DNA from 4 places in the Paenibacillus sp. P4_E11 genome. Region 4 is predicted to be linked to each of the others. Evidence: riboswitches for the same ligand, from Rfam matches in the RefSeq annotation. Region 4 holds a riboswitch; each other region holds the start of a gene.

Region 1 (8,100 bases), on a different contig from region 4:
GACTCCCCTGGATCGCTTGTGATGCGGACTTTAATCCGATCGCTGACGACCCGTGTCCCCCCGGTGACGGAACTGAAGTCACCCCCAGCTTCCTTAATAACCGGTGCCGATTCCCCTGTAATGGCCGATTCATCTACGGACGCCAAGCCTTCCACCACTTCACCGTCCCCCGGGATCATTTCGCCTTGGGACACGACGACCATATCGCCCTTGCGCAACTCGGTTGAAGGCACCTGTTTCACTGCGTTGCCTATGATCTTATTCGCGGTGATTTCCCGCTTGCTTCTCTTCAACGAATCGGCTTGTGCCTTCCCGCGTCCCTCTGCCAATGCTTCTGCGAAATTCGCGAACAGCAGTGTGAACAGCAGGATCAGGAAAACCGTCAGATTAAACCCTATGCTATCCTCCGCACCGAAATAGGCGGGGAACACGGTCATGAGCAGCACGACGAACGTACCGACTTCAACCACGAACATGACTGGATTTTTCATCATCCATACCGGGTTGAGCTTAACAAAGCTTCCTTTAATGGCTTGCGTTATCATATCGCGGTTCAGCAATTGTTTTCTATTCGTATTCACGGATTTCTCCACCTCTCTTCAACTTAACGGATCGTCAGATGCTCGGCAATCGGCCCCAGCACTATACCAGGCAAGAACGTCAACGCTCCGATAATCAGGACGGTTCCGACCAGGATGCCTACGAATAAGCGGTTGTCGGTACGGAACGTCCCGATCGTCTCGGGAACCCACTGCTTGCGCAGCATGGAGCCGCACAAAGCCAGCATGGCGATCATCGAGATGTAGCGGCCGAACAGCATCACAAGACCCGTCGAGATGTTCCAGAAGGGTGTATTGTCTGCCAAGCCCTCGAAGCCTGATCCGTTATTCGCGGCCGACGACGTGTACTCATATAACACTTGGGATATGCCATGGAACGAAGGATTCGTAATACCCGCCTGCCCGACATCCGTAACCAACGCAAGCGCTGTAGATGCCAATATAATGAACGGATGTGCGAGAATGGCGATGGCGATCAGCTTCATCTCCCGCGCTTCGATCTTGCGGCCGAGAAACTCTGGCGTACGTCCTACCATCAATCCTGCAAGGAACACAGCGAGGATGGCGTACATGAGCATGTTGACGAGTCCTACGCCCTTACCGCCGAACACACAGTTCAGCATCATAAGAGCAAGCGGAGTTATCCCCCCAAGTGGTGTGAGCGTATCATGCATGTTGTTGACTGAGCCAGTAGTCGCCGCCGTAGTAACCGTGGTGAAGAGGGCGGATTGGGCGATGCCGAAACGCACTTCCTTGCCTTCCATACTGCCTTGCGAAGCGTCAATACCCAGTCGGTTCATTACTGGGTTACCAGCCGATTCCGAGACGTATACGAGAGACAAGAACCCAATGAATAGAATCATCATCGCCGAGAAAATAACCCAGCCCATCTTGCGGTTCTTAGCGAACAAACCGAACGTATATGGCAGCGCTGCGGCCATGCACCACATAGATAGAATCTCAATGACGTTCGTTATCGGATTCGGGTTCTCGAACGGATGAGATGAGTTGACACCGAAAAATCCGCCCCCGTTCGTCCCAAGATGCTTAATCGACTCAAGTGAGGCTACAGGCCCGATAGCAATTTGCTGCTCCACGCCCTCGATTGTAGTGGCCGTCAATGTTGGCTTCAACGTCTGCGGCACCTGCAGGGCGACTAACAGTAAGGTGACGACAAACGCCATCGGGAGGAACACCCGTACATGCGCCTTCACGAAATCTTCGAAAAAGTTGCCAATCGTCGTTCCTTTGCTCGTAATCCCTCTTACGAAGGCAATGGCTACGCACAAGCCAGTCGCCGCTGATGTGAACATCATCATCGTAATGACAGCCATTTGCGAGAAATACGACAAACCCGTTTCACCGCTATAGTGCTGAAGGTTCGTGTTCGTGATGAAGCTGATTACCGTGTTGAACGTCAATGTTTGTTCCATCGCGTCTATCGAGTTAGGATTCATGGGCAGATGATTTTGCAGCCGGAGAATCAAGTAACTGATCGCTACAAGCACGATATTCGTTCCTATAAAGCTGATTGCGTACGTTTTCCAAGTCATTCCTTTGCGTTCCCGCAAGCCAATCAGCTTATAGATCGGCTTCTCCACCCAGGTAAACCATCTATCCATGCGATTAGCTTCATTAGAGAATACATGATACAAATAAGTGCCTAGCGGCTTAACAAGCAGCACCAGCAACACAATTACAATACAGATTTGTACGATACCCATTGCAACGAAACTCCTCCCAGGAACCTGCCCCTACTTGCTGACGATTCCTCTAAAATTTTTCCGGATTGATCAAAGCGTAAGTCAAGTACACGAACACCATTACCGTAAATAGGCCGATAACGATCATTCCCGCTCGCCTCCCGACTGTTCCACCACTCGTCCACAGCCATACACAAATGCAGCGAATAGCACAAAGCAACCTGCAAGCAGCACTATCATGTAGAAGTCCATCATGCGAACAACCCCCATCCTCGTAGTCATTGTTAATCCATTAGAAAATTGACCTCATAACTATGCGTATGAATGACGTAAGCGGCTCCCAGCCCTTTGTAGATCAAGCGCGGTGCATTGGAGTGAGTGATAACGTAGATCGGCTTCACCGTCCAAGTCCGGCATATCTGGATGTAGCGGCAGCACAACGTCTGGCTTGTTTCGAATAAAAACACTTTCCCTATCCCATACTCCGGGATCATCCATGTTGTCTGATCCACTGTATCCAGTACGATCCAGTCTCTTACCCCAATCTCTTTCAATCGATCCATTTCCGTTCGGTTATTCACCAGCGCTGCAAATGGAATACCCCTGCGAATCAGTTCACGGATGAACGCTTCTCCGGTTTTGTTCGGGGCGGACACCAATATTCGCTCTGTACACGACTCCATCATCCATTCTCCTCCTAATAATTCGAGCGAAGAGAGCAACAAAAAAGAAGCCTGCATGAAGAGATGCACTCTTCCCGCGGCTTCCTACAGACACAGTCAAACACACCGTGCCTATATCCACGACAATCGTTGCCTCTCTCGATACGCTTACGAGGTTAGCTGACGGATTCGGGCGTGAGAGTCGCCCTACCCGAGTGTGTAGATCCACACCCAGGATTCACCCCATGGAAACTTGCACACCATCATACGGCTGCGTGGTTTCCCGTTGGTTCCCCCGTTCCTTTTCCATTCAAGGACTCAGCGATCATGCTTGTTCTTGCAACAAGCATGCTTCATCTTTCAACAATAGGCATAGCAAAAGACCACAGAGGCGTAAGCCCTGTGGTCGTGTTAACCGATCACAAGCTTCATCATCCTCTCTCCTGACGCTTACGAGGTTAGCTGACGGATTCGGACGGTGAGAGTCGCCCTACCCGGTTCAGGATTCCATGGTCTCCTGTCCCGGGATTCACCCCTAGCTATGCTCAATCGGCTCTCACACCGACCTCGCATCGCTGTTTGGTTCCCCCGTTTTCCTGCGCTAGGCAAGAAACTCAGCGTTTGCAAATGAAAACTTTGCATGAATCATGAGATGAATCATACGCTTGACGGAGACAGCTGTAAAGAACGACCGACTTTTGAATATAGCCATTCCAGACTTTCATACATGGTAAATCGGCAACAAACATCCAAATCCCTCTACAATACTCTCTATATCTGCGATTTACTCAGTTTTCATGAAATACATAGCAAGCGCTAGCTGGGACCCCAATAATTGAAGCTTGGATTCAATGATGCCGTTTTCATTAGCCATATTCACGGAAATAGCTGTTGCAGGGATCGCCATGCTATTTTACTTTAGCTTCTTCACAAGGTAAGATTCATATTATTTCCAATTCAATAGGAAGTGACTGATCCTTCATGGATACTTTCAAGCGGAAATCGCCGGAAGAAATTCTTCACACTATCTCCAAGCTGCACCAGGGACGGTTGAAAATTATTATCGGCGCCGTCAGCGGGTCCGGCAAGACGTATCACATGCTCCGGGAGGGCCAGCAATTGAAGAAGGAAGGCATCGACGTGGTCATCTGCGCGGTGTCGACTTTGAGGCGTCCGGAAACGGTGGAACAGCTGGCTGATCTGGAACGGGTTCCGAGCATTCACTGGATGGATGGGAGCATCGAACGCAAGGATTTGAATCTGAAGGGCTTACTGGAGCGGAATCCGGAAGCTGTGCTCGTCGATAATCTGGCGCATTGCAACCGTGAAGGTGCGCGGTTCGCCACTCGGCTGGAGGATATTCAGTATCTGCTCAGCCATGGGATTAGCGTCATCACGACTATTAATGTATATGAGCTAGAGGGGATTCACTCCCTCGCCCGCGATTGGACTGGGGTCGAAGCGGAGCACACGGTCCCGGCGGATACGCTGGAATTGGCGGATGAAGTACGTCTCATCGACGTCTCACCCGAAACTTTATTGAAGCGCATGGAGGAAGGACACTTATCGGGCAGCCACAACGCTGCTTTATTCAAGAGAGGTAATCTAGCTGTGTTGCGTGAGCTGGCACTGCGTCTAGTCGCGGAAGATGTGAACGGGACACTGGAGAAGCACCGTGAGGAGATGGGACTGGTCGGTCCATCCGGGGCGACAGAACGCATCCTGGTGTCCGTACAGTATCATTGGAACGGTTCGCTTTACATTCGGCGCGGGCAGCAAGTCGCGAGAAGATTGAATGCGGATTTGTTAGCCGTCACGTTCGTCCATCCGCAGCGTGAACTTTCCAAAGAATCGGCTGCATTCAAGCGGTCCATGCTGAAGCTGGTGGAGAAAGTTCATGCCCAGTTCGAGGAGCTGCCGCTCCCATCCAGACGCAAGCTGCCTTCGGTGCTGGTGCGATACGCCTTGGAACGTCATGTTACGCGCATCGTCCTGGGACATTCGAGACAATCCCGTTGGCAGGAGCTGTGGCAAGGTTCGATCGTCAGTAAAATGTTGAACAAAACTCGTAACATCGACATCTTCCTAATGGCAGATCGTGCCGCAAGAGAAGGCGAACAGATCATTCCAGCAAAGACCGTTCAACCCAAGGAAACTGGGTTATTCCGTAGACTGTCCACGGCCGAAGTGGAGCAGAAGATCGAGAAGATCATTCGCGGACGGTTGAAGGTGTTGATCGGAGCCGCGCCGGGAGTCGGTAAAACGTACGCGATGTTACGTGAGGGTAATTCGCTTCTGGGTAAAGGAATCGATGTGGTGATCGGCTTGTTGGAAACCCACGGACGTGATGAAACGACAGCGCAGATCGGGGAGCTTCCTCTCGTCCCGCGACGGAAAGTGAGCTATCAGAATGTGCAGCTGGAGGAGATGGATGCGGATGCGATCATCACCCGTAATCCCGAAGTCGTCCTGATTGACGAACTCGCGCATACAAATGTACCTGGCAGCCATACTAAAAAAAGGTATGACGATGTCATTCGCATTCTGGACGCTGGTATCTCGGTCATCTCCACCGTCAATGTGCAGCACCTCGAAAGCCTGAACGATGCGGTAGAGCAATTAACCGGTGTTCGTGTCCGGGAGACCGTGCCTGATTACATTCTAAGGATGGCCGACGAGGTCGAGCTGATCGATGTGACCCCCCAATCGCTCCGGCAACGAATGCGGGACGGGAAAATATACGCCATGAACAAGGTCGACCAAGCCTTAGAGGCATTCTTCAAGACCGGCAACCTGATTGCGCTGCGCGAATTAGCCCTGCGGGAAATTGCCGATGACGTGGATGAACGGCTGGAAGCGTGGCAGCGCACCACGACTCCGCATAGCGACATCTGGCCTTCGAAGTTGACTTCAGCCGCCGTCCGCGGCGCCCGAAGCATATCACAGCAAGCGTTACGTGGGCCGTGGCGAAGAAAGGAAGTCATCTTCGTCTGCGTCAATCTGACGCCACACGCGGAACGGCTAATTCGTCGGGGATTCCGGATCGCTCACAGACTGAAAGCCGCCTGGTACGTTGCTTTCGTAGATGACGAACGGGCACAGAGCGATGAGCAGGAGAAGAAGCTTGCCGCTGTACGAAGCTTGACCGAACGGCTGGGCGGAATCTTCCTGTTGCTTGAGGGCAAGCATCGTAAGGAGATTGCCGAGGTTATTCTGCAGCACACCGCCCAATTCCAAGTAACCCAGCTCATTCTGGGCCAGCCTCCACGTTCACATTGGTATACCCTGAACCCACCCTCCATCGTGCAGCGTCTGCTCCGGACGGCTCGACATATCGACATGCTCGTCGTAGCCGATTATGATCCGTTGGTCAAGCTGGAGCCGGAATAAGGTTAACCGATACTTTACAAACATAAGTGTTGCAGATGTTGATTTATGACCTCGAATAGGGGATAATAAATAAGTGCACTATACATATCATTTAGGAGGTATTTACCATGGCCCATCAATTACCAGCACTTCCTTACGCGAACAACGCACTGGAGCCCCATATCGACGAGCAAACAATGATGATTCACCACGATCGTCACCACAATGCTTATGTAACGAACTTGAACGCAGCTCTGGAAGCTCATCCCGATCTTCAAGCTAAGAGCATTAACGACCTGATCGCGGATCTGAACAGCGTACCTGAGAACATTCGCGCAGCTGTTCGCAACAACGGTGGAGGACACGCGAACCACTCCCTGTTCTGGGAAGTAATCGGTCCTAATGGCGGCGGACAACCTACTGGTGCATTGGCTGACGCAATCAACAGCGAACTGGGCGGCTTCGACAAGTTCAAGGAAGATTTCGCCAAAGCCGGCACAACTCGTTTCGGTAGCGGTTGGGCATGGTTGAGCGTGAAGGACGGCAAACTGTCCGTCAGCAGCACGCCTAACCAAGACAGCCCTGTCATGGAAGGTGCTACGCCAATCCTCGGCATGGACGTATGGGAGCACGCCTACTACCTGAAATACCAAAACAAACGCCCTGACTACATCGCCGCTTTCTGGAACGTAGTGAACTGGGACGAAGTAGCTAAGCGTTACGCTGCAGCTAAGTAATCTTAACTATAAGAAGACCGTCCAGTGCCATATAGGTGCTGGGCGGTTTTTTTCACAGATAGGTCTAGACTTGACAACGTTCCCAGATTCGCTTCATATTCCCTCCAAAAACCAACACCTTCTCTTCGAGTGACAAGTTGGCGTAAGCTAGCCAGCCTACCTGGGGACGAGGGTCTCTCATTGGGGAGTCGGTACCGAACAGAACCTTGTCTGCCCCTGCCTCACGAACCAAGTACTCAATGGCACCCAATGTTACCGTTGTATAGGTTAGCTGGAGATACACATTCGGAAACGCCTTAGCTGTCTTGGCGTACAATACAGCTATTTCGAAAGTTCTGGCTCCATGATCCATGAATATCGCCACATTCGGATAACGACTTGCCAACTCTTCAATCTGTGATACATACACACTGTCACTCTGCCCGGCTGGGTCGACAAGCGCATACAGGCTTAGCTCATTCCCCAACTTCCACCAAGCCTCATAGATCGGATCCGTATAGGGAATATGAGATAAGTAATAATAGGGCTTCATTCCTTTAAATTTCTTTTCCAGATGCCACTTCCGCGCCTCAGACTCGACATCCGTTACATAGTTAGGATCAATAACGGCATATCCTTCTACTTCATCCGGGTACTTGCTAATGGCTTGTACAGCTATCTCGTTCCCCGCTTCCGAATCACCGCCGTTAATTCCAGCCCAAGGTGCGATTGACATTCTTCTAATCCCTAGCTGCCGATAAAGGCTGATCATAGCATCAATATCACCGCGAAGCATGGGATAGCCGCTCCCTGTCCCTCCCCCATCCTCTATTAGATGCGTATGGGAGTCATAGACCGTAATTTCAATCGGCAATCCGCGTGACGCCTGTGCCGTAATCTCATCCTGATCAGGAACTCGAGCTACTGGAGGGGTGATACCTAGCAGCGCAGCCAGATTGCCGCCAGCAATCCGTTGCTTTGCTTCTTCCGGAATTTGAGCGTAATCTATTAACGCCCTGGCTGCACCTGGACTTTTGCGCGGCATCCCACTGCCGAAGAACAAGCGTGACGCTCCGTATCTATCATAGGC
Region 2 (8,100 bases), on a different contig from region 4:
GATGCATGCTTATCTCAGCACTATAGCCAGGTACGTGAACCAACAACGGTGCCTGTTGCGTCGAGCAAGGCTGCCAGTACGCATAGAACGGCTCCATTCCCGCAGGTGTTAGCTTGACGTAATGAAATTCGTGCCGGTAGTGGTGAACTCCCAGGATCGACTTCCCTGCTTCAGCCGCGACTAGCTCCACCTCACAAGGTGATGCATCTGCCAGCTCCCAGATTGATTGCACCCAAGCTTCAAGCTCTGTCTCATTCGGATACGCTTTCATTGCGTTCTGAATTTCATCCTTCTCGCACGCTTCCTTCATCTACTAATCTCCTCTACTGACCGCCTTACCATTCCTCAGATGTATGGGAGGAACTTGTAGCGTATTTTTTCGCAACCACATCAACCACAGCAACCACACACCCACTTATCGTCCCAACTTAGGCATCTCCTCAAGCCCAAGCTTGCGCCCCACATACGCGGTCGTGCTCGCCTGGAGTAAGATCGTTAGCAGAATCGCAAGGAAGGTGACGGACGCGATCGCATCCGTATGGGCAAGGCCTAGCCCGGCCACCATCCCGGATAACGCCGCAGGAATGACGCCGGTCTCCCGCACCCAGCACATGAAGAGTAGTTCCCGCCACGTCCAGGATGCCCGGCGATCCGGCAGGGCGCACACGAACACAGTAATAGGCCGCGCAATGAACATGAACACGAACATGACCCCAAGACTCGGCCACAAATACTCGTACACGTGCGCGAAGTCCACTTGACTGCCCAGCAGGATAAAGATCAACATCCGCATAATGATCGTGATGTTATCGGTGAAGTGAGCCATCTCATGCTGCTTGTCCTCCATCCGTAGGCCGAAGATCGAGCTATTCCCCCAGATGAGACCCGCCGAGAAGGTCGCCATGAACCCGCTCACATGAAGGACATCGCCGATCAAATAAGCGGTAATTGCCGTGCCGATCATAGCAATCGTCGTATAATCCCGAAAGTAACCTAGTCGGAAATGCGCCACTAGGAAAGATACAATCAGCGCTAGTACACAACCAACCAATATGCCCCCTATCGCCGATACGGCGAAATTCAGCGCCGCTCCGCCCAGCGATACATGCTCCGTCCCCATGATATAGGCTATGATTGAGAAAGTAAGAATCGAGCCTGTCGCATCGTTGAACGCCGACTCACTCTCCACCGTTTCACGAATCTTCTTGCGAATCTTCACTTGCCGGAACACCGGGATTATCGTGGCCGGGTCCGTCGAACTGATAATCGCACCTAGCAGAAGCGCATAAGGCATCGGGATCCCGAGCGCGTAATGGGCTGTCAGCCCAACGAGACCGGCGGTGATAAGCACACCCGGGACGCTGAGCAGCGTAAGCGTCAGCCAAACCTTCTTCAACCCAGACAAGCGAATATTCCGCCCTCCGTCGAAGAGGATAAGCACAGAGCCTACCGTTAGGATGAACTGATTCGTGAACGAGGTCGAAGGTTCATTGACCCAGTGTAAGCCCTGACCCACCACGATTCCCGCAACGAGAAACATCGCCACATCAGGAATACGCAATGCCACGGCAATCCGACCTGAGACCATTCCAATACCGAATATGAGTACAAGTAGCAGCAACACATGTTGAATAACGATACCCGTTTCCTGCTCCACTTACAATCCTCCGCAATCCAGCAATCTAAAGTACGATCTAACTATTACCTGTTGACCAGTTCCTGCTCGAAATGTTCGATCTGCTTATTCGTCCCAATGATGACCATAACGTCCTTCTCAGCCAGGACGTCGTCAGCACTGGGAGCGATAACTACACCGCTCTTCTTGTTGATCGCCACTACGCTGCACCCGTGTCTCGCCCGTGGATCCAAGTCTTTCAAGGAGCGGCCATCCATACACTTGGGTACAGACAGCTCGGCAATCGAATATTCCTTCGACAGCTCGATATAATCGAGCAGGTTAGGCGAAGTAAGCTGGTGGGCAACTCGAATGCCCATCTCCCGTTCCGGGAAGATGACGCGGTCTACACCGATACGCTCCAACACTTTCCCGTGCAGCTCGGACAGTGCTTTCGCTACGACCATCTTCACGCCCAGGTCTTTCAGCAGCAGAGTAGTTAAGATACTCGATTGAATATCGTCGCCGATCGCCACAATTACACAATCGAAATTACGGATGCCAATCGCCTTGAGCGTCTCCTCGTCCGTGCAGTCAGCAGCGATGACATGCGTCAGCTTGTCGGCCATATCGTCTACGACTTCTTCATCCTTGTCGATCCCCATGACTTCCAGTCCTTGCTGGATAAGCTCAGCGCCCAGAGCGGAGCCGAATCTTCCAAGACCGATAATGGCAAATTGCTTCATTTTCATGATGGTTCTATTATCCCCTAACCGATTATGATTTTTCCTTCCGGATGTCTATATAGTTCCTTTTCTGCCTTAGGTCCCAATGCATAAGCCAGTGTCAGAGGTCCTAACCTGCCTGCGAACATCGTGAGCATGATGACAATTTTACCGAATGTGGTCAGATCAGACGTCAATCCCATCGTCAACCCTACCGTACCGAACGCCGATGTAACTTCGAACAAGATCATAAGGAAGCTGTGATCCTCGGTCGTGGACAGTATCATCGAGACGAGTACGACCAGGAATAGAGCGATAATCGTAAGCGTGATCGCTTTATAAATCCGATCCTTGGCCAGACGGTTATGGAACAGCACAATGTCTTCCTTACCGCGAATCATGGCAATCACAGCACCAATCAGGGTTGTAAAGGTCGTCGTCTTGATCCCTCCACCAGTCGAACCTGGAGAGGCCCCGATAAACATCAGAATAATGATGAAGAACTGGGTGGCCTGCCGCATAGCACCGATATCAACCGTATTTGCACCAGCCGTACGTGGAGTGACCGATTGGAACAAGGCTCCCCATATTTTCCCCATCCAGTTCAAAGGCCCAAGTGTCATCGGATTCGAATACTCGAAGACGTAGACGACCACGGTTCCAAGAACTATTAACACGGAAGTGGCGCTCAATACAACCTTGGAATGAAGCGACAGCTTACGCATTTTCCGATAATCGATCAAGTCTGACAAAACAATGAAGCCAATCCCACCTAGAATAATGAGCAATATCGTCACGAGGTTCACGACCGGATCGTCCACATACATCGTCAGGCTGCGGAAGCCTCCGAACAGGTCGAAGCCCGCATTGTTAAACATCGCAACAGCATGAAACGCCCCGAAGTAGGCCGCCTTACCGATGCTCATATCAAATGACCAACGAATCGTATAAATAAGAGCCGCAGTCAGCTCAATTGAGACGGAGTATATAATAACTTTGCGGATCAGACGCACGATGCCTTCCATGCTTCCCTGGTTCATAGCCTCTTGCAAGATGAGCCGTTCCTTCAAGGATATCCGCTTCCGCAGCACTATCGCGAACAGCGTAGACATTGTCATGAAGCCAAGTCCCCCAACTTGAATGAGGAGCATAATGACAACTTGGCCGAATACGCTAAAATAAGTTCCCGTGTCTGCAACAACAAGCCCTGTAACACATGTAGCCGAAGTTGAGGTGAATAAGGCATCGATGAAATCAAGCCCCAGGCCGCTCTTGGAGGAGATGGGTAGCGACAATAACACACCACCCAACAGTATGATAAATCCGAAACCGAGCGCCAATATTTGCGGAGGAGTCAGTTGGTAAAACTTCTTGGCCACACTCAAACCATGTCACCTCATCGTTAATTTAACGTTATTATGGGTCTTCGAATGCGAACGTTCCATTATGTGGGCAACAGAAAAAAGGCACTGGAATCCCAACGCCCTTAAAGGTCTGGTTCCCTGTCATAGCCTACGAAGTTAGCTGACGGATTCGGATGGCAGGCCACCCTATTCACCTTCCGTTTCACTTACACGGCTGGCAAAATTCACCCCTACTTAATGGTTCCCCCGTTTTCGCTTGGAAATTCGGCTTTTTGTTCAATTGATTCGTATTATAAGCCTGTTGGATTCGTTTGTACAAAGTCATTTTTAGCTGAAATACGGCTTAGAAAGCGTTAACACTGACAAATTGGCGCAGCTAGGCCCTAGTTTTCATGGGTTAGCCTGAACTATTGAGCGGTTACTTCGATTTTAGCCAGAACTGATCTACCCGCCTAAAGAAGTTGGTTTTCATCCCCATCTATGATAACTTGAAAAATATCCCTACGAGTAGCAAAAAGAGAAAGGTGAATGCCCATGCGTCCCTACCTGTTGCGTTTCAGATGGTTCACGTTAGCTGTGATTGGCATCCTATTATTTGTATTGTCGAACTGGGGGGCTTCCAGCAGCGATCGCGATGGCTCCAGATTATCCGCCGAAGCAGACAAAGTAATAAGCAAGCAAGCGGTGATTGAAGCCGCCGAGTCTTGGGTCAAGCAGCAAAAGGGGATGACAGGTTCGCTCAGCCATAATCCCGTATCCTTTCAGTCTGATCCATTGGTTAGCGGGTATTTACTCAAAAATAAGCTCGTTACGGATTACGCGCATCGATACATACAGACTTATCCGGTGGAATATTGGCAAGTGGAGTTGAAGAATAGCTTCGGAACGGCCTACTTACTGGACTTGGACATGGTTCAGGGGAACGTGCTGGGATGGCGTGTGAATCATAAAGAACCGGCACCTTCCAAGGAAGAAGGACAGCGCATCGCCGAAACGTACTTAGCGAATACGCAAAAGCTGGGGAAGCCGTATTCGGTCGTCGGCCCGGATTCCAAACATCCGAATCGGTTCAAATTCTCGTATCCGGAAGAGAAAATCGGAGAAGCCCATCTCGTGGTCGAGGTTGAAGTACGAGGAACCGAAGTGACCGCCTACCATGCGGCCTTTCAAGTTCCTTCCTCGTATGCGGCATGGCTGGATGAGCAGGATAGTGCATCTGGCAATATGTCACGGTGGAGCCTGATATTGACTGGAATCATGGCGCTAGCCGCCATTTTCTATGCCATTCGATACCGCAAGAAGACGGCCTTCGGCCAAGGGCTGCTGCTCGTATTCGCTTTCGTGGCCTTATACTTGTTCAACAACTGGAATCAGCTGCCTGCCCTCCAAGCTATGGGCTATTCGGAAAGCGAAGATCCATTCATGGGCCACGCCACGGCTATCCTGCTTATCATCGTTTCCAGCCTATTCGCGCTTGCCCTAGGGATTGCCACCTATCTGTCCTTAGCCGCGGGAGGTACATTGTGGCGAATACAAGGAACGTCCAAATGGCCGAAGTGGAGCGATTCCTCCTTCGGCCGTGAGACCCTCCAGGCTATGGGGAGGGGGTATGGACTGGGTATATTCATGCTAGGCTTACAAGGGGTAATGCTCTGGATCGCGCAGGCTGGCTTCGGCATGTGGTCGGTCAATGATCCGTCCAGCTCCTACTACAACTTCCTGCACGTGGGATGGTTCCCGCTCATGGCCTGGACAGCAGCCATATCCGAGGAAGCGATCTATCGGCTGTTCGGGATCGCCTTCTTCCAGCGCTTGATTCGCAGCACATTCATCGCTGTGTTAGCCCCTAGCCTTATATGGGCATTTGGCCACACACAATATCCGATTTACCCGGTGTATACCCGGCTCATTGAAGTCACGCTGCTAGGGCTGTTGTTCGGCTACGCACTCTTGAAGTACGGCTTCCTGACGGCCTTATTCACCCACGCCATCATCGACAGCACATTGATGGGGCTGCCATTGATCGGCTGGGAAAACGCAGGTTATTCGATAGCCGGCGTATTCTACATCGCATTTCCGGCTCTAGCCGCTATTGTGATCTGGCTTCTGCATGGTCGTCTATTCAAGAGATCGGGTCGTGCTCCGGGCCTGACTCTTCGCCCTGAAGAGCCTTCATGATCTCGCTAGCCAACTTCTCGCCGATCCCGAGCGGGCGGAAGTCTTCGATCGCCGCTTCACGGATCTTCTTGAGCGAGCCGAAATGCTTGAGCAGCGCTTTCCTGCGCTTCTCACCGATTCCGGGTATCGCATCCAGCTGGGAAGCGACCATAGACTTGTTGCGCGTCTGTCGATGAAAGGTGATGGCGAATCGATGGACCTCGTCCTGGATGCGCTGCAGCAAGTAAAACTCCTGGCTGTCGCGGGGAAGCGGTACAACTTCAGCAGGGTCGCCTGACATAAGCTGGGCGGTCTTATGCTTGGCATCCTTCACGAGACCACATACCGGAATGTAGAGCCCGAGTTCATTCTCTAGCACGTCCAGCGCTGCAGAGATCTGCCCCTTGCCACCGTCCACAACGACAAGATCAGGTAGCGGCAAGCTCTCCTTCAGCACGCGCTCGTAGCGGCGTCGAATGACTTCTCGCATCGTCTCATAGTCGTCCGGCCCTTGCACCGTCTTGACTTTGTACTTGCGGTATTCCTTGCGGTCCGGCTTGCCGTCGACGAATACGACCATCGCGGATACCGGATCGGTCCCTTGAATGTTCGAATTATCGAACGCTTCGATACGGCTGATCGTGTTCGTGCCGAGCCAGTTGCCCAGATTCTCGACCGCCTTCACCGTCCGGCTCTCATCCCGTTCGATCAAGCGGAATTTCTCCTCTAGCCCTACTCTTGCGTTCTCCGTAGCCATGCCGACCAGTTGCTTCTTCAAGCCACGTTGCGGCTGGAACACCTTGACCTTCAGCCAGCTCTCCAGCGCTTCGCGCGTATCCTTGGCTGCCGCTGGTATATCGGCCTCCGCAGCCACGTCATCCGCTGCATCGGGAGCCTCTGCGAAGACGGCGGCGGCTAGTGCAGCGGCAGAAGCCGGAACGGCGTCAGGATCGGCTCCAGCTGCCTCTGGATCAGCCACCGTTTCTGTAGCTGCTGCAGTCGCGGCCGTAACAGCGGCGGCTTCCGGCACCGCGGCAGCTCCCTCAACCGGTAAGAAGATCTCCCGTGGCAGAGCCGGGTTGTCGCTGTAATATTGCGTCACGAACGAGATGAAATCGTCATAGGCATCACTATAGTAGGGGAATGATGACGTGCGGCGTTCCACAAGCTTGCCTTGACGGATATACAGAATCTGGACGCACATCCAACCCTTGTCCACCGCATAGCCGAACACATCGCGATCCCCCGAATCGGCTATCGTAATCTTCTGCTTCTCCATCAGCGCATCTATGCTAATGATCTGATCACGCAGCTCCTTGGCCCGTTCGAAGTTCAGTTCTTCTGCGGCTGCGTGCATCTTGCTGGTCAGCTCATCCTTGATCTGTTCGTGCCCTCCGCCCAAGAAACGGGAAATTTGCTGCACCAGCTTGTCGTTCTCCGTCTGCGCCACCTCATACTCGCATGGGGCCAAGCATTGGCCTAGGTGATAGTAGAGACAGACGCGATCCGGCATCGTCTTGCACTTGCGCAGCGGGAACATCCGGTCGAGCAGCTTCTTCGTCTGCTGAGCGGCGAAAGCATTCGGATAAGGGCCGAAGTACTTGCCCTTGTCTTTCAATACTTTTCTCGTAACCTCTAATCGCGGATGCGTTTCATTCGTTATTTTGATATACGGAAACGACTTATCGTCCTTCAGCAGTACGTTGTAACGGGGATGGTGCTTCTTGATCAAGTTACATTCAAGAATGAGTGCTTCCACATTGCTGGACGTGACGATGTACTCAAAATCACATATTTCCGATACAAGCCGCTGGGTCTTCGCATCATGGCTGCCCATGAAATACGAACGCACCCGGTTTTTTAGCACTTTCGCCTTCCCTACATAAATAATAGTGCCGTCCTGATTTTTCATCAAATAACAGCCTGGTTGCCCCGGCAGCAGCGCCAGCTTATTGCGAATGGCAATCTGGATTGCGCTCTTGTCGCTGTCGTTCATTACCTACCAACCTCCTTTCTTGTCCGCATTCATTCACAAGGATAAACGCCAAAAGGCGTCCTTTGACGCCATGCGTTTGCCGAGACGATGAACAATCAGCGAAATTAATCATTCTGAATCGTTCAGAAAAGGCCCTTCTTCAGCTAGCCGAAAAAGAGCCTTCTCTTCGATACAAGATCCACCTGATAAGGTGATTCATTACATATGGCGGCTTACAACGCTTTTCAGGGCGTCCTTCGGTTT
Region 3 (8,100 bases), on a different contig from region 4:
CCATCACAGTGAGCCTGACAGGTTACATTGTTGGGGTTGGTGTGATTTATACACTGTTTGCTTAGCGACTTTGCTGTTCGGTCTTTACTCATTTTTCACGAAGATTTCACATGTGGGCCTGCAGACAAAGAGGGATTATGGTCGAATCCGCTAATATCCTAGTAGTGCACCAACTTACCAATAAGGCTACAGGAGCGATTAGGGACACATGCGACAGGAATTAAGCTATTTTCTCCAACTGGCGGACGCCGTCATCATTACCGACCATGCCCATCTTGTGCTTGGCGTGAATGACAAATATGAAGAGTTAACGGGCTTCGAGCACAGTCAGATTGTCGGCCTGAAGGCCGGGTTTCTCAAATCCAAGTTGACGCCGCGGACTACTTATCAGCAGATGAAGGCGATGCTTGCGGATAACAAGCCGTGGTCAGGTGTGTTCATCAATCGCAAGAAATCGAGGGAAATCTGGCACTCGCATATTACGATTACTCCGATCGTCTTGGATGAAGAAACATACTTGGTGGGCGTATTCCGGGATATGAATCAATTGTCGGAAGGCGTTTATTTGTCGGAATCTCGGAAAAGTAAAATCCAGGGCGAAATCCTGAAGGTGCTTGCGATTTCCTGCGAAATCCGCGACCCGGCCATTGAAGAGCATCTGACACGTGTGCAGGAGTGGACGGCTGCCTTGTTGCAAGCATTCACCGATGAATCGGATAGTAAGATGAGCGGTGATTACAAGCAGCATATCGTCAACGCGAGCATCATGCACGACATCGGCAAGTCGGGTATTCCCGAAGGGATCCTCTACAAACCCGGCAAGCTCACCTCTTACGAGCGTAACATTGTAGAGACTCATCCGCTGATTGGCGTTGATATACTGAACAAAATCTCGCATGAGCTTGATGACGAGTTGATGACGCAGGAGCTGCAAGTGGCTCGGAATATTATTGCGTATCATCATGAGAAATGGGACGGATCGGGGTATCCGTACGGGCTGTCAGGTGCAGATATTCCGCTGGAGGCGCAGATCGTGTCGATCGTCGATGTGTATGACGCGCTGACAAGTCGCCGAGCGTACAAGGAAGCGTGGACCTCGGAACAGGCCGTTGACTTCCTGCTAAGTCAGAAGGCGGTTTCGTTCAATTCGGAGCTAGTGGATGTGTTCGTGGAGCAGGTTCTGGGTTAGGAGTCTGCCCAGCGAAAGCATATTCGTGAAGATTTATTCATTGTTGCGGTTATTGCGGGAAAGGGATGGCACTCCACCGCTGTTGAAATCCAAATTGTTTTTAATTTATCTTGTGGTAACAATTTGATTTCAAAGGCGACCGTATACTTTACGTACCATTCCCTTGTCCCTCCATAACCCTATGAATAAATATTCACGATAACCAGATCCTCCGACAGACTCCTAAAAAATAGGTAGGAATAAGAGAAGGCAGTCCTGTAGAGGGCTGCCTTCAACATGTAGCTAAGTATGATTAGGCTTTCAACACATCGTGATCGACATAACGAGCGCCGTTCAGTTCACTTATGATATTGATCGCTACCTTGGCTCCGTCACCAGCGGTGATGATTGTGTGCATACTGACTCCAGCGATCGTGCCAGCGACCCAGATACCGTTAATATTCGTTTTTCCTGTTCCGTCTGTCTGAACGATCGTCTTGATCCGTGGCTCGGTTCCAGGTATAGTCGTGACCCCGATTGCTTCCGCCAAATCTGTGAACATACCGGTTGCGAGTAGTACATGCTTGGCCTCGTAGGAGCCTTCTTCAGTCGTAACAGTAAACCCTTCGGATGCAGCCGTGACGTTCGTCACTTTCCCCTTTACCAACTCGGCGCCGAACTTGGCCGCTTGCTGCTTGCCAATCTCCACCAGATCAGGACCCGTTGTTTCTTTGACACCATAGTGGTTCTCGATCCAAGCTCGCTTGGTCACACTTTGGTCGCTGTCCACGATTAATGTTTTCTTGCCTGCCTTGGCAGCGAAGATTGCGGCGCTTGCGCCAGCAGGTCCTGCTCCGATAATAGCGATTTCGTACATGAGTTACACTCCTCCTTCAGCATGTGTGAATTGACTTCTACAACCACCCCATTATACCACTAAATTATAGTAAGTATAAAATAGTAATCTCCATAATGTGAAGATTTTCTCGGATGCCTACTCACATAGCTGTATCCTTCAACAGATGCCCCGTCAGAATACACACCGCTGTCTCCTCCGGGTGGATGTCACCCGAGGCGACCAGCTTGCGCAGTCCGGCGACGGTCGCGGCAGAGGCTGGCTCGCAACCGATGCCGCTGCGGTCAATGACGGCTTTGGCCGCCACAATCTCCGCATCGCTCACGATGGCGGTCAAGCCTTTCGTCTGGCGGATCGCGTAGTGCAGCGCCTTCTTCCATCCGGGCGGGTTGCCGATATTCAGCGCGGAAGCCATGGTGAGCGGGTGCGGCTCAGGCTGGAGCTCGAGTGCTCCCTCTGTCACCAGACGGTGGAAGGGTGCGGCGCCTTCAGCCTGAATAACGGCCACACGGGGGAGACGGTCGATGAAGCCGAGTGCCAGCAGATCGCGCAGGCCTTTGCCTAAGGCGACGGCGTTGCTCAAGGCTCCGCCAGGTACTACAATCCAGTCGGGCAACGTCCAGCCTAACATCTGCGCAATTTCGTAGACGATACTCTTCTGACCCTCGATGCGCAGCGGATTGATGGAGTTGCATACGTAAGCGTCGAGGCGGCTCCCCTCCGCTACGAAGGAGGCGATACCAGCGTCATATCCGCCACCCGTGATCGGCACGATCCTTGCACCATAGGCCTGCGTCTGATACAGCTTACCTGCGGCCACATGGGCGTCCGGCAGCCGCACGATCGTCTCGGCGCCGGCCAAGGCGGCATACATCGCTAGCGAGGCGGACGTGTTGCCCGTCGAGGTGCAGGTGAAGCGGCGATAGCCTTCCGCTACCCCACGGGAGACAGCCGCCGTCATGCCGTTGTCCTTGAACGAGCCGCTCGGGTTCTCGCTCTGCGCTTTCAACAACAGGCGGCGCACACCGGCATAGCTTTGAACTCGGGCCGGTGTATAGAGGCCGGTATTGCCCTCGTACTTCGTCACGATGGACGAGAGCGGCAGCTCCGGATCGATCAGTTCCTTATACCGCCATACGCCGCTGGCGTAGGGGGTCATCCGTTCGGCCAAGCGGTCGTGGAACAGCCGCTTCAACACATCCATGTCGATTCCACGGTAATCCTGCTCGATGTCATACCACCCGCCGCATCGGCACTGCAGCAGCTGCGATTCCGCAGCAGGCCGCTCCCGACGACAATCCCAACATACCCATCTCATGCGCTTCACCACTCCTGTATACTAAGGTAGCTTTACCATACAGCAGCCAGAAATATAAAACTAATATATAATAATCGTAATATCATATATTAAATTTATGAATGGAGCGTTGTTTCCCTATGAACCTGCATGCTCTCCGGCTATTTCACACGGTAGCCCGGTTAGGAAGCGTGACTCAAGCGTCCAAGGAATTAAGGATTAGTCAGCCGGCGGTCACGATTCAATTACGGAATTTGGAGCGTGAAATGGGATTGGTCTTGATCGAACCAAGAGGCCGAGGCGTCTCACTTACGGAGGCAGGTGAGCTGTTGGCCGAGCAAGCGGAGCGATTGTTCGCACTGGAGCAGGAGATCGAGGCCGGGATCGAGCAATATCGAGAAGGGAAGAGGGGCAGGCTGCGATTGGCTGCGACTTCCTTGCCTGCACATCGGCTCCTACCCCAATGGACGGCTGGCTACAAATTGCGCAATCCTGATCTGGATATCCTGGTGAACTCTTGCAACAGTCAGGAGGCCATTCGGCAGTTGCTCACGTACAAGGCGGAGTTAGCTTTTATAGGTGGAGGAGGGGGGATACCGCAAGAGCTGGAGAGTGAGCTGTTGTTGGACGACGAGATGATCTTCGTTGTGCCTCGAGACCATCCGCTGGCCGACCAGAGCGTGACGCTGGGTACGATGCTGCAACAACCGTTCATCGTCCGTGAGGTAGGGAGCTCAGCCCGCGATATGCTGGAGGGATTGTGCCGGGAGCAGGGGCTTACGCTGAAGATCGGCCTGACATTCAATGGGCTGTATGAGATTATTCGTGCGGTAGCTGCAGGTTATGGAGCCATGTTCGTCTCCGCCCTAGAGGTGAAGATGGCCTTAGCTGAAGGGGCGGTGGCGCAAGTCCATGTCCCTGAGATGAAGCTGACGAATTCAATTCGTCTATGTCGGCGAAAGGGAGAGAAGCTGAGTCCTGCTACGCTGGGATTCCAGACCTGGGTGCGAACGCAGCTCCAGCACTAGCCGATCATGAATACAAGCCCGGCACGGCGGATAGTTCCGCGTCGTACCGGGCTTGTTGTGGGGTTAAGCTTGGATCATCAAAGGGTGGTTCACTTGCTCACTTCTGCGGTTAACTGGTTGTAAGTGTCATCTGTGAGGAACCGCCGAGCGGATACATACGTCTTGACGTAGTATTTCTCGCTGAGCTTGTTTTTCACAATACCTTTGTCCGTAGCTGAATGTACGAACTCGTCATTACCCAAGTAGATACCTACATGGGAGATGCCGGAGCCATCGGTGTTGAAGAACACGAGGTCTCCTTGTCTCAGATCCTCTTTCGCAATCCAATAGCCTTCCTTGTTCTGGGCTTTGGATTGATGTGCCAGCTCGAAACCGAATTTGGCGAACACGAACATCGTGAAGCCGGAGCAATCGAAGCCAGTTTCCGGGGAAACTCCGCCGTACTTATACTTCGTGCCGACCAGCTCGTCCACCGTCGATTCGAGGACCGTTGATGCGGAAGCGCTACCAAGGTGGAAACTTAGTAGAATAACAAGACTTGCGAAAAACAAAAAAACCTTTTTCAAAACGACAAGCTCCTTCCAGTGCCTACGAGGTTAGCTGAGGGTTCGGTTGAAGGTTCCCTATGATCACTTTGAAGCGAGATCAATTCACCCAGATTGGATCCCCCGTTTCCCGGAAATCGGGAATTCGGCAAATATCGATTGTTTTTTTATACCAGGTTTATGTATTCGCCTTTGTCTGGCAAAATCCTCCTTCCTCTGCGAAAAAAATGCGAAAACAAGAAAAAAGCCCGAAATCCTTAGCGGATTTTGGGCTAATCGTGTCAAAAACCGAACTATGTGACGTTATTTTCTGTAAAATAGTGGTATTGCGTCGAAACGGCCCACAGCTTGAACAACATCTTCAGGATGTGGAACACTTGATGCAGGATCAAGGCAGAGAGGCCAGCCCACATTAAGGATGCCGATAAGGTCAGGGCAGTCAGCACGGCGGAAAGTGTCAGCAGCACACCAGCGATGATCAGGACTACAGGCAGACGGCGTATGAAAACACCAATCGTTTCGAGAGCAGGGGCCTGGATCGTCTTGCCAAGCATTAAGTAGAGGAAGATCAGATGGATGAGATAACCGTATACGAACATCCCGACTAGCCAAGGCAGCAGAGAGAGTGCGAGTGATTCGTAGGACGATTGGGTGCTCAGTGCCTTCTGCGCAATCGGATAGAGCCAATAGAGTGGGGCGGCAGTCAGGGCGATCTGGAACAAATAATAGAGCGCGAACATACCGCTGAGTTCTTTCACCCCTTTGAAGAAACGGTAGCCAGCATTCAGGTGCGTATGATGAATAGAGTAGAAAATGCCTGCGTTAATCATGGGTGTAAGAATCATCCTCGCCAGGATCAGTCCACATAAGGTCCAAATATAAGGGTGGCTAATATCGGTTTTCGTTAGTTGGAATTCGCCCTCGGTCAAGAATAGCTGTGTCGCAGAACTGGATAGGTGCCCGCTTGGATATCGATGCATTAAGGGCACGACGATGGATTTGACGAACGATAGCAGCAGCAGTCCCCAAGCGAATTGATAGATCCACAGTACGATTAGTAGAAAATATTGCGAAGTGGTCGTTCGAAAGCCGTCATTTAAATAGCGAAGCATAAGTATTCCCCCCTTACCGTTCATGGCTTACCAAGCGATCCCATCCACAAAAGTCTCAATCAGCTTAACAAGCCCTATGTTCCAGCGAACCTTCCATTTCTCGTTGATTTCGGTTTGATAGAAGTTGTTGATACGCTTGTTCTCCAGAACGAGTGTGTGAGCCGGATCGATAACGACCCATTCCAGAGGAAAGTTGCTTATGAGAGTGAACAGTACTTGAGAATCGGTACCCGCCCATGCGCGTTCCACCGTACTGCCGTCGGAGAAATGGAACTGCACCGGAACGTCTTTGTAAGAGCCCCCCAGCTTACGTACCAGAACGGAGTGTTCATACACAAGCTCGCCGTCGCGTTTCACCTTCTTGGACTGCACTTGATCGATGGAGTAATCGGCCATCAGACCGCCGTACACGAACTGGTCGAAGAAGCCGCTCCAGCTCGTGCTGGTCACATCTTCAAGCGTCTTTTGGAAATCCATGGTGGACGGGTGACGGAACTTCCATCGTTCGAAATAAGTGCGTAACACTTTCTGCATCTGCTTCTTCCCGATCTGATCCTCGATCCCCTTCAGCACCAGCTTGGCACGGATATACACATTGTCCGCATAGTGGCTATGGTTCTCATATCGCCAGGCGTCCTGCTTGAGCGGGGCAGGAGTCGTCATATAGCTCGATTCCAAGGGTAGATTCGGCTTCTCCCCGAACTCGCTCTCCATGACCATATCTTCGGCGTACGAAGTGAAGCCTTCGTCGAGCCAAGCTTCCTCGAACTCATTGCTCGCTACCATACCGTACCAATATTGGTGCCCGATCTCGTGGACGATGACCCGTTCCAGACCGAACCCGGACGTATTCCCGGAGGCAGCCCAGCCTGTGACGAGCGTTGGATATTCCATGCCTCCCGCACCATTCGCTCCATCAGGGGGTACGACGATGGACAGCGTGGAATAGGGATAGGTGCCATACCATTCGCTGTACTTGGCTAGTGCCCGCTTGGCTGCATAGAAGTAGCGATCCTTCAAGTCTTTATGCGCCGGATCGAGATAGAGCTTAATCTTTACGCCAGGGATGTTCGGCGTGGAGAAAGGTTCCTCCGCGTAGACGAACTCAGGTGAAGCGGCCCAAGCGAAATCGTGCACATCGTCAGCGTAGAAGGAGTAGGTCTTCTTTTTGCCATCGTCTGAAGCGGGCTTGGTTGGAAATCCGGTCGCGGCCACTGTATACGTGGACGGGACTTGAATTCTCACATTGTAGATGCCGAAGTCGGCGTAGAACTCCGAGTTCCCATGATACTGATGCAAGTTCCAACCTTCTTCTGTACGTCCTCGAGTGCCTTTGGGCTCGTACACGGCAAGCTTAGGAAACCACTGCCCTGCCATAACAAAATCGTCCTTATACCCCATGCGGGCGAATACACGCGGTAGTTGAACAGAGAAGTTCAGCTTAAGCGTCGTTCGCTCACCAGGGTTTACCGCCTTGGGTAAGCGCACTTTCACTAGGGTCTGATCCTGCTTGTTGCCGTCATCGGGCTGAACGAACTGTAGGGTTGAGGACAAGTCGAGCCCGTCCTCCGCACGAATAGACGTAATATCCATTCGGCCGAAGCTATCCTTGGTCATCTCATCCTGACGGAGCTTGCCGCCGGATTCCTTGTTGAAGGTTGTCCGTTTGGACTGGAACGCATTAGGGTACATGTGGAAATACAGCTCGCTGACTGGCTTACTGCCAGGATTCTCCCAAGTGATTGCTTGGGCGCCTTGTAGTGTTTTGTTGTCGGGGTCCAGTTGGACGGACATGTGGTACTCGACAATTCGGTCGCTCAGAGCCTTCGGCGCGATACGGATTGGTGCGGGAGGTTCGAGCTGATTCCCGGCGGACGGCTCTTGATGTAATGCGGCGCGATCGGAGGAGTTGGAACCCGGCAAGAAGGCCGCTGACAGGGTGCCGAGCGCAAGTACAGTAATGAGTATCCAGAGCGCCGGATGTTTGGACAGGCGTAAGAAGTAGTTGGACATTGACATATTCACCCCGTTGACAAGCTTTCTACCCCATCTATATGTTTGCATTTGGACAAATATTAGCTAAAATGAGTAAAA
Region 4 (8,100 bases):
ATGGAAAGGGCGTCAGGCTCGTAGTCTGAACTCTAGTTATGCCCAAGCCTTGTATGAAGGAAAAGTAGGTGACCGCCAGCATCATCGGATCCCCCTCCACAATCTCGGAAGCCTGCTGCCCCTCCATAATCATAGGAATGAAGTATTCGAAAGGTTTCCTCATCTTTTCTATCGATATTCGTTTGGCTTCCTCTGGCACTGCTTCAGAAGTCGCGGTTTGCAGTAGGATTAATTGCCAGTGTTGCATGGAGATGCTATCTGGGGATAACAACGCTTCCGTTAACCAACTGATCCTCTCAAAAGGGGTTCCCTCCAGCTCGGATGCATCTTGTACCGATTGACCCGCCCCTTCTGCTGCTAGCTCAACGATCTTGGTAAAAATCTCATCCTTGGACTTGAAGTACGTATACACGTAACCTTGACTGAAGCCTGCACTGGCGGCAATATCTTTGATCTTGGCACCAACAAAACCTTTCTTAGAGAACACCTCTATCGCATGCAGGATGATTTGACGGATTGCCGGATCTGGAGCTAATCGTTCGAAGCCTTCGCTGAACTTCTGCTCCAGCAGTTTACTTTGTATACTCATACATAACTCCTTTATCGGTGAATGAACGTTCATTTACCAATTGTAACATATTCCCTCTCCTATGAAAAACCCGGCCAGTGGCGAGGCCACTGAAAAGTAAGCCGACTGCCCACCCGCATGCCAACTGAACGCAAGGACCAAGGCCCGCCCCCCCCCCCTTAATCAAACCAAACGTGAGGTTTTCCCCTCATCCGGCTTTCCGATGTTCTTCTTTCCTTCACGGCGTTAATGTGGTCTCTTTCGAATTCCGAAATGTTGCAAATGTGCATGATTTTCTCCCCCTCCCTGTCCACTTTCGGATGTAAACAGATCAAAAATCCTGTACTTTTGCAGTATTCTTGCGAATGAGCTCCACAACAATCGCCTTCTGCCTAGTACCACCTTTATATTATAAGAAAAGATCCGCCCCCCACGCAGTTGATGCATGTAGAGGGCAGATCCCGGATGGCCTGTTCATCGGCCGTTAACATTTATTTCTTAATCTTCGAATACCAGTCCTGTGCCTTCTTGGTCACTTCGTCGCCACTGGACTTCTTCCTCTTGAAAAAAAGGGTCGCCGAGACATACAAACTGTGCCAGTGACGCTATTCTCGTATCATACATTATTTGTACAAAGGCCCTAGGGTAGCACAAGCTCGATAATCTGCGCCGACCGGCTCCATAACTCCGAACGCCGACCACATGCTAGGCCGGAATACTCGTTCTGCGGAGACATTGTGCATGCTCACGGGGATACGCAGCATCGAGGCGAGGGTAATCAAGTCACCGCCGACATGTCCGTAACTGACCGCGCTATGGTTCGAGCCCCAATTGTTCATGACAGTATAAACGTCTGTGAACGCCCCTTCGCCCGTTATATTCGGCACGAACCAAGTTGTCGGCCAAGTCGGGTTCGTACGGGCATCGAGCTTGTCGTGCACGTCGTCCGGCAGTTCGACGGTATAGCCTTCCGCCAGCTGCAGCACCGGCCCGAGCCCGTCGATCAAGTTAATGCGCGCCATCGTCACCGGCATACCTTCACGTGTCGTGAAGTCGGTCGAGAACCCGCCGCCGCGGAAGAAGTCCACAGCCGGGCACCACTGGGTCGCATCCAGGCATTGCTGTACGTCCGCCTCCGTAATGTCCCAGAACGGCTTCATCGCCGGTTGGCCGTCAATTATCATTTGACCGGTTCCGTCAAGAGCAGCCGGACCAGAGTTGATCAGGTGAATCACACCATGCTGGGCGACTCCGTCAAGTGTATGCCCCGTTACTCGCTTGACTGCATCCGAGCTCCAGTACGTACGCACATCGGCGAAGATTTGCGCCGCATTCGTGAGCAGATGCCCGAATAGCATCGTCACCGCATTGAGCGTGTCATTCTCCGTAGCCAGCACGAACGGTTCCCGAATACCGTTCCAATCGAACGAGCTCGTGAGGATCGCTTCCATGTAATCGCCATTCGGGAAATGGTCGGTCCAGGCCCGCTGCCCCTGAAAGCCCGCCGCAATGGCGTTGTGCCCGAACGCTTCTTCGCCGTAGCCGAGCTCGCCCAGCGCCGGATTGCCAACCATCAGATCGCGCGCGATGAGCGCCATCTTCACGACGGTCTCCCAGTCGCCTTCCTTCTGCTCCTTCGTACGCTGCAGGGCTGGCGGATTCACATCGGCGCCCTCCTTGCAATTCTGCTTCGTCCATGCCAGCGCTCGTTCATATTCATCGTGGTCATATATGCCCCGATCCATCCGGCGGACGAACTCCGTCATATCGACATATTCATTTCGCATGCCTAAGTATTTGTGGAAGAAGGCTTCATCGGCAATACAGCCCGCGATGCCCATCGAGACGGCGCCCATCGACAAATACGACTTGCCCCGCATCGTGGCAACGGCAAGCGCAGACTTGGCGAAGCGAAGCAGCTTCTCCCGGACGTCTGTCGGAATGTTGGCCGCATCTTCGAAGTCTTGAACATCTTGACCGTAAATACTGAACGCTGGAAGCCCCTTCTGATTATGGGCTGCGAGCACCGCAGCGAGGTATACCGCACCTGGACGATCCGTGCCGTTGAAGCCCCAGATTGCCTTCGGCATCGTCGGGTCGGTATCCATCGTCTCCAGCGGGTAACACCAGGAAGGCGTTACGGTGATCGTCGCGCCAACGCCTTCTCGGGCGAACTTCTCTGCAGCTTGAGCCGCCTCAGCTACTCCTCCTATGCACGTATCCGCAAGGACGCACTCGACTTGAAGTCCATTCGAATGGCGAAGCTCAGTAGTCAATAGCTGGGCCACCGCCTGTGCCATATCCATGGTGACTTGCTCTAGCGACTCGCGAATCCCGCCTCGTCGCCCGTCTACTGTCGGACGAATCCCAATCTTGGGCATTGAGCCATTCAATCTGTTCGGATAAGAAGTAGTCATCGTATAAAGCCTCCTTAGAATATGTTGGTTCCACCTTGGTTACATCAAGCTATTTTCTATATCGCGGTTCTGAAAGCACTTTCAAATGTGTTAACGTTTACATATAAATCAAAGAAATTCGGCCAAGCTTAACTCTCCTGCCTGGCCTTGAATTGCGGGACGAAAATCCGATTTTCCCTCATCTTCGTCTCATTGGACAATCGCTCCAACAGCATCTCAGCTGCCGCCTCGCCGATCATATCAGGATTCTGAATAATGACTGACAGACGATGCCGGAACAATGAAGCAAAGTCAAGTTCGCCGAACGACACGACTTCGATACTGTCCGTCTCCATCCCGAGCTCCTTCATGCCCAGATACAGCCCGAACGTCATCTCATTGTTGGTGGAAAATATCGCTGTCGGCGGCTCGCTCTGTGCCATGAACCAGTGGATCGCCTGCTTGCCGGAAGCTCGGGTGAAATCCCCCTGATACACGGACTCGGAGGATATCGGAACACCAGCTTCCTTATACGCTTCGACAACCCCTTCGTATCGTTCGTTCGCCGTACTGATCGTGGCTGGTCCATTAACGATGCCAATGCGTGCATGGCCTTGCGCTAACAAGTAAGTGATCGCCTCGCCAGCCGGCGTCCGATTGTCCTCCATCACCAGATCCGTCCCAACGCCTGCAATACTTCGGTCCACAAGCACGAGTGGAATATCAGCGCCCAGCACGTGTCGAAGTTGCTCCTTGTTGTCGCCAGTTCCGGCTAATACAATCCCGTCGACCCGGTTGCTGCGCAGCACATCAAGCGCCTCACGCTCCTTCTGCGGACTCTCATCCGAATCCATGAACAGGACGCGGTAGCCAGCGGAGATCAGTCTGCGTTGCAGCGTGTTGGCAATGGCCATGAAGTACGGATTCGTCATATCCGGCAGGATCATACCGATACTGCGAGATCGGTCTTGCTTCAGACTACGTGCAATCGCATTCGGCTGGTAGTTCAAGCTCTGAACGGTGCTTAACACTTGCTGACGGACTTCATCGCTCACATACCCTGTTCCACTCAGCACTCTTGATACGGTAGCAGTCGATACTCCGGCGCTCTTGGCGACATCTTTAATTGTTAGCTTGCGCACCTGGACTGAACGCCTCCTTCTGCTTAACCTTTAGTTAAACGTTTACACATCTAAATTATCACAATCTAAAGAACCTTTCAATCGTAAAAGTATCGAATGAGCAAGGCACAGCTTCTGGAAGCAAAAGACTAGAAAATAAAAGACTTGTTCGGTTGTATCCGTTTTCATTTGCTATAAAGGCTAAATATCCTCTTATCTCACGCTGCTCCCGGGTTTACAAGGTTGCCTAATCGTCGTATCATTTGGAGCAACAACTACATAAGAAGTCAATCGCTGAATTCCTATCCAGGAAACGGGGGAACCACCGGAATGTTCTGTCTTACATGTCTGACAGAATGACGTTCCATGGGGTGAATCCAAGGCATACGCCAAGGTAGGGCTCTCTCAAGCCCGAATCCGATAGCTAACTTCGTAAGCGCCTTGAGAGAGCCTAGCTCCTCCTTATGCATCGTAAAGGAGCCCACCTATGATAAAAACAATCGAAACCTTACCCGACTTAAGTCACTCTATCTCGTCTCTCTACCAGATCGGCTCTATGAAGCTGTTCCTGTTCGATCCTGATCGGACGGATGGGTCGACTCTTGGAGTCGACAAAGACTGTTACACCGGTTTGATGAAAATGACTAGTCAGGGTGCAGTGGGATGGGGAACGTTCACCCTGCCTCACGGAGAACATCCGATCGATCTTGTGAAGTGGGCGTCTATCTTCATGTCACTGAAAGGTCTCTCTATCCCCGACGCATTCCTATATATTCAGAGTAACAGACTATGCTGGGGCGAAGTAAGAGGAGATCTAGCTGCTGCGGCACTAAGCGATCTGGCCGATAATATCGAATACCCTCTTATGAACGAGCCCTTCCAGATGGAAGAGAATGAATTGCTGCAGCAATCGCTCTCGTATTTCTCCTTCTAATCATTCGATAGAATCGATAAAGCCCTCACACCGGATACTTCGGATGTGAGGGCTTCCTAGTTCAATAGATAACCTACCTGAGCGCTTCTCGCAGGTAGCGTCCGGTGTGAGAGACCTCGACCGCTGCCACATGCTCCGGTGTGCCGGTCGCCATCAATTCGCCCCCTCGATCTCCCCCTTCGGGCCCGATGTCGATCACCCAATCACATTCGCGGATGACATCGAGGTTGTGCTCCACGACGATGACCGTATTGCCGGCGTCCACCAGCCGGTTCAGCAGAATGAGCAGCTGTGCGGTATCCCGCGGATGCAGTCCGGTCGAGGGTTCGTCCAGCAAGTACAGCATGTGGCGCTTCGTCTTGCCGCTCAGCTCCTTGGCCAGCCGAATCCGCTGCCCCTCTCCCCCGGACAAGGTGACGATCGATTGGCCCCAATGGAGATAGCCAAGCCCGACTTCGTTCAGCAAAGCGATCTGGGCGTCCATCTTAATCTGACCTTGCAAGAGCGGCAGACTCTCCTGGACGGTCAGATCGAGCAGGTCGGAGACCGACAGTCCATTGTACGTGATACGCAGCACTTCCTCCTGGAATCGCTTGCCGCGGCATACCGGACAACGTACCTCAAGGCCAGGTAGGAAGAACATATCCATCGGCACGACGCCGAGTCCTTGGCAATGCTCGCATCGCCCACCCGGCGTGTTGAACGAGAAATGCTTCGCCGTGAGCCCGGCCTGCTTCGCCTCCGGCAAGCCGGCATACAGATTGCGAACGGCGGTGAATACGTCCGTGTACGTCGCCACGTTGGACCGGCTCATCCGACCGATCGGTGACTGGTCGACCGTCACGATGTTGTCAATGGCACCGTAGCCGGTAATGCTGGCGCAGCCGTGGCGTTGCTGCTCGTCGCTGCCCCCGGCAGCCACGAGATCGAACAGCAGTGTCGACTTGCCGGAGCCGGAGACGCCGGTGAGGGCGACCAGGCACCCGAGCGGGAACGCTACGTCGATATGCTGCAGATTCCGCTCGAAGGCATCGCGGACTTGCAGGAACTGCCCGTTCCCAGGCCGTCTCGTCCGAGTCGTCTTCAAGCCCGATTGTCGAGCTTCCTCGTCGCGCAGGAATGTGCCCGTGACCGACTCCGGGTTCTCCATCAATTCCATCAGTGTACCTTCGCCCACAATCCTTCCGCCGAAGCTGCCTGCCCCGGGTCCCATATCGATGACATGGTCCGCCGCGCGCATCATCTCGACATCATGCTCGATCACGAGCACCGTATTCCCCAGATCGCGAAGCTGCTGCAGCACCTGAATCAGACCCGCCGTATCGCGGGCATGGAGGCCCATGGTCGGCTCGTCGAGAATATACAGCACCCCGGTCAGGCCCGATCCAATAATAGAAGCGAGCCGCAATCGCTGTGCTTCCCCGCCGGACAGCGTGATCGATTGGCGGCTAAGCGTCAAGTACCCGAGCCCGACATCGACGATTCGTTTCGTGCGGAGCGTTAGATCGTGCAGCAGGGTTTCTACCTGCTCCCGCTCTTCTAGCTGTAGCTCGCCCATCAGCTGCTCCAGCCAGAACAGCGCATTCTGCAGCGCCCACCCGGAAATATCGGAGATCGACGCGCCGCCGACTGTAACTTGACGGATCGCTTCCTTCAGACGGGCTCCCTGGCAGACAGCGCAAGTCTGTTCCTGGAACAGTGCCGATTCACCGGATTCGCCGGCTTTCTCCTTGTAACGTCTCCATATTCCGGTCACAACGCCTTCGAATTTGCCACCACTCACCGATTTGGGTGGCTTCGCATCGGGATAATGCCGAGTGAATTCTTCACTCTCGACACCATAGTAGAGCAGCGCGCGCTGCACGGCGTTATACGCTTCGAGCGGCATGTCTGGATCGAATGTCAGGCCGTAATGAGAAGCTGCCGCTTTCAAAATAGACTCATTATACTTAAGCCACGCGTCGAACCAGATCGTGACGCCGCCTTCCCGCAGACTCTTCTCTTGGTCGAAGACAGCGTCCAGATTCAGGCTGACCGTGTTCCCGAGGCCATCGCATCCTTCGCAGGCGCCATCCGGCGTATTGTAGGAGAAATGTCGGCGAGTGAAACCTTCCATCGCTCCATTGCAATGTGGACAGCGGATCGAGGCATGTCCATCCTCTACCTGATCGTCTCCTACACCATGACCGACCTGGCTGCTATCCGGGCCAGGGACGAACCGGCTCCCGCAATGAGGGCATGGACGCTCGCCCAGCTTCTCATAGATGACGCGCAGGTACGTATGAATGTCCGTAATTGTGCCGACCGTCGAGCGCGGATTCCGGTTCGTAACATGCTGCCCCACGCTGATCGATGGTGACAAACCAACTATGGCATCGACCTTCGGCTTGCCGATCGCTTCAGCGGTCATCCCAATTGACTCCATGTATTGCCGTTGACACTCCCGTTGCAGGGTATCCATCGCCAGTGTTGATTTCCCGGAGCCGGAAGGCCCGGTCAAGACGACCAGCTTGTGCTTGGGGATGCGCAGCGATACATTCTTCAGATTATTTTCCCGCGCTCCTCGAATCTCGATATAAGGGTTCATAGACATCTCCTTCGTAATTAGACTACTGGATTCACTTTTCTCGACATGCCATAGTAGTCTGGATATACAAGCTTGAATCCCTGATTCTGATATAACGGGATGTCCAGCAAATCCGCCATTACAATCACTTCCGCATCAGATGGAGCGTGTTGATCCAGGTAGCCTAACAACTCTCGGACGACGACTTCCTTCACGGGTTGATCCTCATAATCGGGATGAATCAGCACGTCCACGATTTGATAATAACAACCTCCGTCGCCCACGATTCTCCCCATGCCGACTAGCTCCGAACCATCCTCTCGCACGACGACACTAAAGATCGAGTGGTTCAACGCTACTGCTGCAACTGAATATTCTTTGGGTGGACGAGCTGCTGCTATTCTCAAGTTCAGATACGTCTGGGTGTCCGGCACTTCATAGTAAATTTGCATTGCATAGTTCCACCTTATCCTTATCAGATCGGAATCTTAACCTGCAACCTCTACTATACAACA

What was found. Region 4 has a riboswitch for cyclic di-AMP ahead of AC1DWB_RS25765 (hypothetical protein). Riboswitches for the same ligand answer to the same signal wherever they lie in the genome.
Region 1: it holds a riboswitch for cyclic di-AMP, as region 4 does, so the genes downstream of both, AC1DWB_RS21935 (hypothetical protein) here and AC1DWB_RS25765 (hypothetical protein) in region 4, are expected to answer to the same signal.
Region 2: it holds a riboswitch for cyclic di-AMP, as region 4 does, so the genes downstream of both, AC1DWB_RS09510 (TrkH family potassium uptake protein) here and AC1DWB_RS25765 (hypothetical protein) in region 4, are expected to answer to the same signal.
Region 3: it holds a riboswitch for cyclic di-AMP, as region 4 does, so the genes downstream of both, AC1DWB_RS17960 (C40 family peptidase) here and AC1DWB_RS25765 (hypothetical protein) in region 4, are expected to answer to the same signal.

What each region holds. Positions count from the first base shown of each region.
Region 1 is NZ_JBFUIX010000064.1:11,287-19,386, reverse strand. It holds gene kdpB (potassium-transporting ATPase subunit KdpB) at 1-581, opposite strand, end outside; gene kdpA (potassium-transporting ATPase subunit KdpA) at 605-2,284, opposite strand; gene AC1DWB_RS21940 (potassium-transporting ATPase subunit F) at 2,334-2,411, opposite strand; gene AC1DWB_RS21935 (hypothetical protein) at 2,548-2,949, opposite strand; cyclic di-AMP (ydaO/yuaA leader) riboswitch at 3,075-3,259, opposite strand; cyclic di-AMP (ydaO/yuaA leader) riboswitch at 3,357-3,555, opposite strand; gene AC1DWB_RS21930 (histidine kinase) at 3,907-6,315, shown strand; gene AC1DWB_RS21925 (superoxide dismutase) at 6,423-7,031, shown strand; gene AC1DWB_RS21920 (amidohydrolase family protein) at 7,096-8,100, opposite strand, start outside.
Region 2 is NZ_JBFUIX010000017.1:50,658-58,757, reverse strand. It holds gene AC1DWB_RS09525 (acetylxylan esterase) at 1-310, opposite strand, end outside; gene AC1DWB_RS09520 (cation:proton antiporter) at 416-1,657, opposite strand; gene AC1DWB_RS09515 (potassium channel family protein) at 1,702-2,367, opposite strand; gene AC1DWB_RS09510 (TrkH family potassium uptake protein) at 2,385-3,725, opposite strand; cyclic di-AMP (ydaO/yuaA leader) riboswitch at 3,836-3,984, opposite strand; gene AC1DWB_RS09505 (CPBP family intramembrane glutamic endopeptidase) at 4,239-5,882, shown strand; gene uvrC (excinuclease ABC subunit UvrC) at 5,827-7,857, opposite strand; gene trxA (thioredoxin) at 8,056-8,100, opposite strand, start outside.
Region 3 is NZ_JBFUIX010000046.1:14,020-22,119, forward strand. It holds gene AC1DWB_RS17930 (hypothetical protein) at 1-65, shown strand, start outside; gene AC1DWB_RS17935 (HD-GYP domain-containing protein) at 209-1,189, shown strand; gene AC1DWB_RS17940 (FAD-dependent oxidoreductase) at 1,482-2,045, opposite strand; gene thrC (threonine synthase) at 2,167-3,111, opposite strand; gene AC1DWB_RS17950 (hypothetical protein) at 3,061-3,372, shown strand; gene AC1DWB_RS17955 (LysR family transcriptional regulator) at 3,462-4,349, shown strand; gene AC1DWB_RS17960 (C40 family peptidase) at 4,439-4,915, opposite strand; cyclic di-AMP (ydaO/yuaA leader) riboswitch at 4,920-5,055, opposite strand; gene AC1DWB_RS17965 (hypothetical protein) at 5,188-6,006, opposite strand; gene AC1DWB_RS17970 (M1 family metallopeptidase) at 6,034-8,025, opposite strand.
Region 4 is NZ_JBFUIX010000092.1:6,449-14,548, reverse strand. It holds gene AC1DWB_RS25780 (TetR/AcrR family transcriptional regulator) at 1-589, opposite strand, end outside; gene AC1DWB_RS25775 (L-fucose isomerase) at 1,192-2,985, opposite strand; gene AC1DWB_RS25770 (LacI family DNA-binding transcriptional regulator) at 3,114-4,106, opposite strand; cyclic di-AMP (ydaO/yuaA leader) riboswitch at 4,368-4,540, shown strand; gene AC1DWB_RS25765 (hypothetical protein) at 4,573-5,019, shown strand; gene uvrA (excinuclease ABC subunit UvrA) at 5,093-7,606, opposite strand; gene AC1DWB_RS25755 (GNAT family N-acetyltransferase) at 7,624-8,037, opposite strand.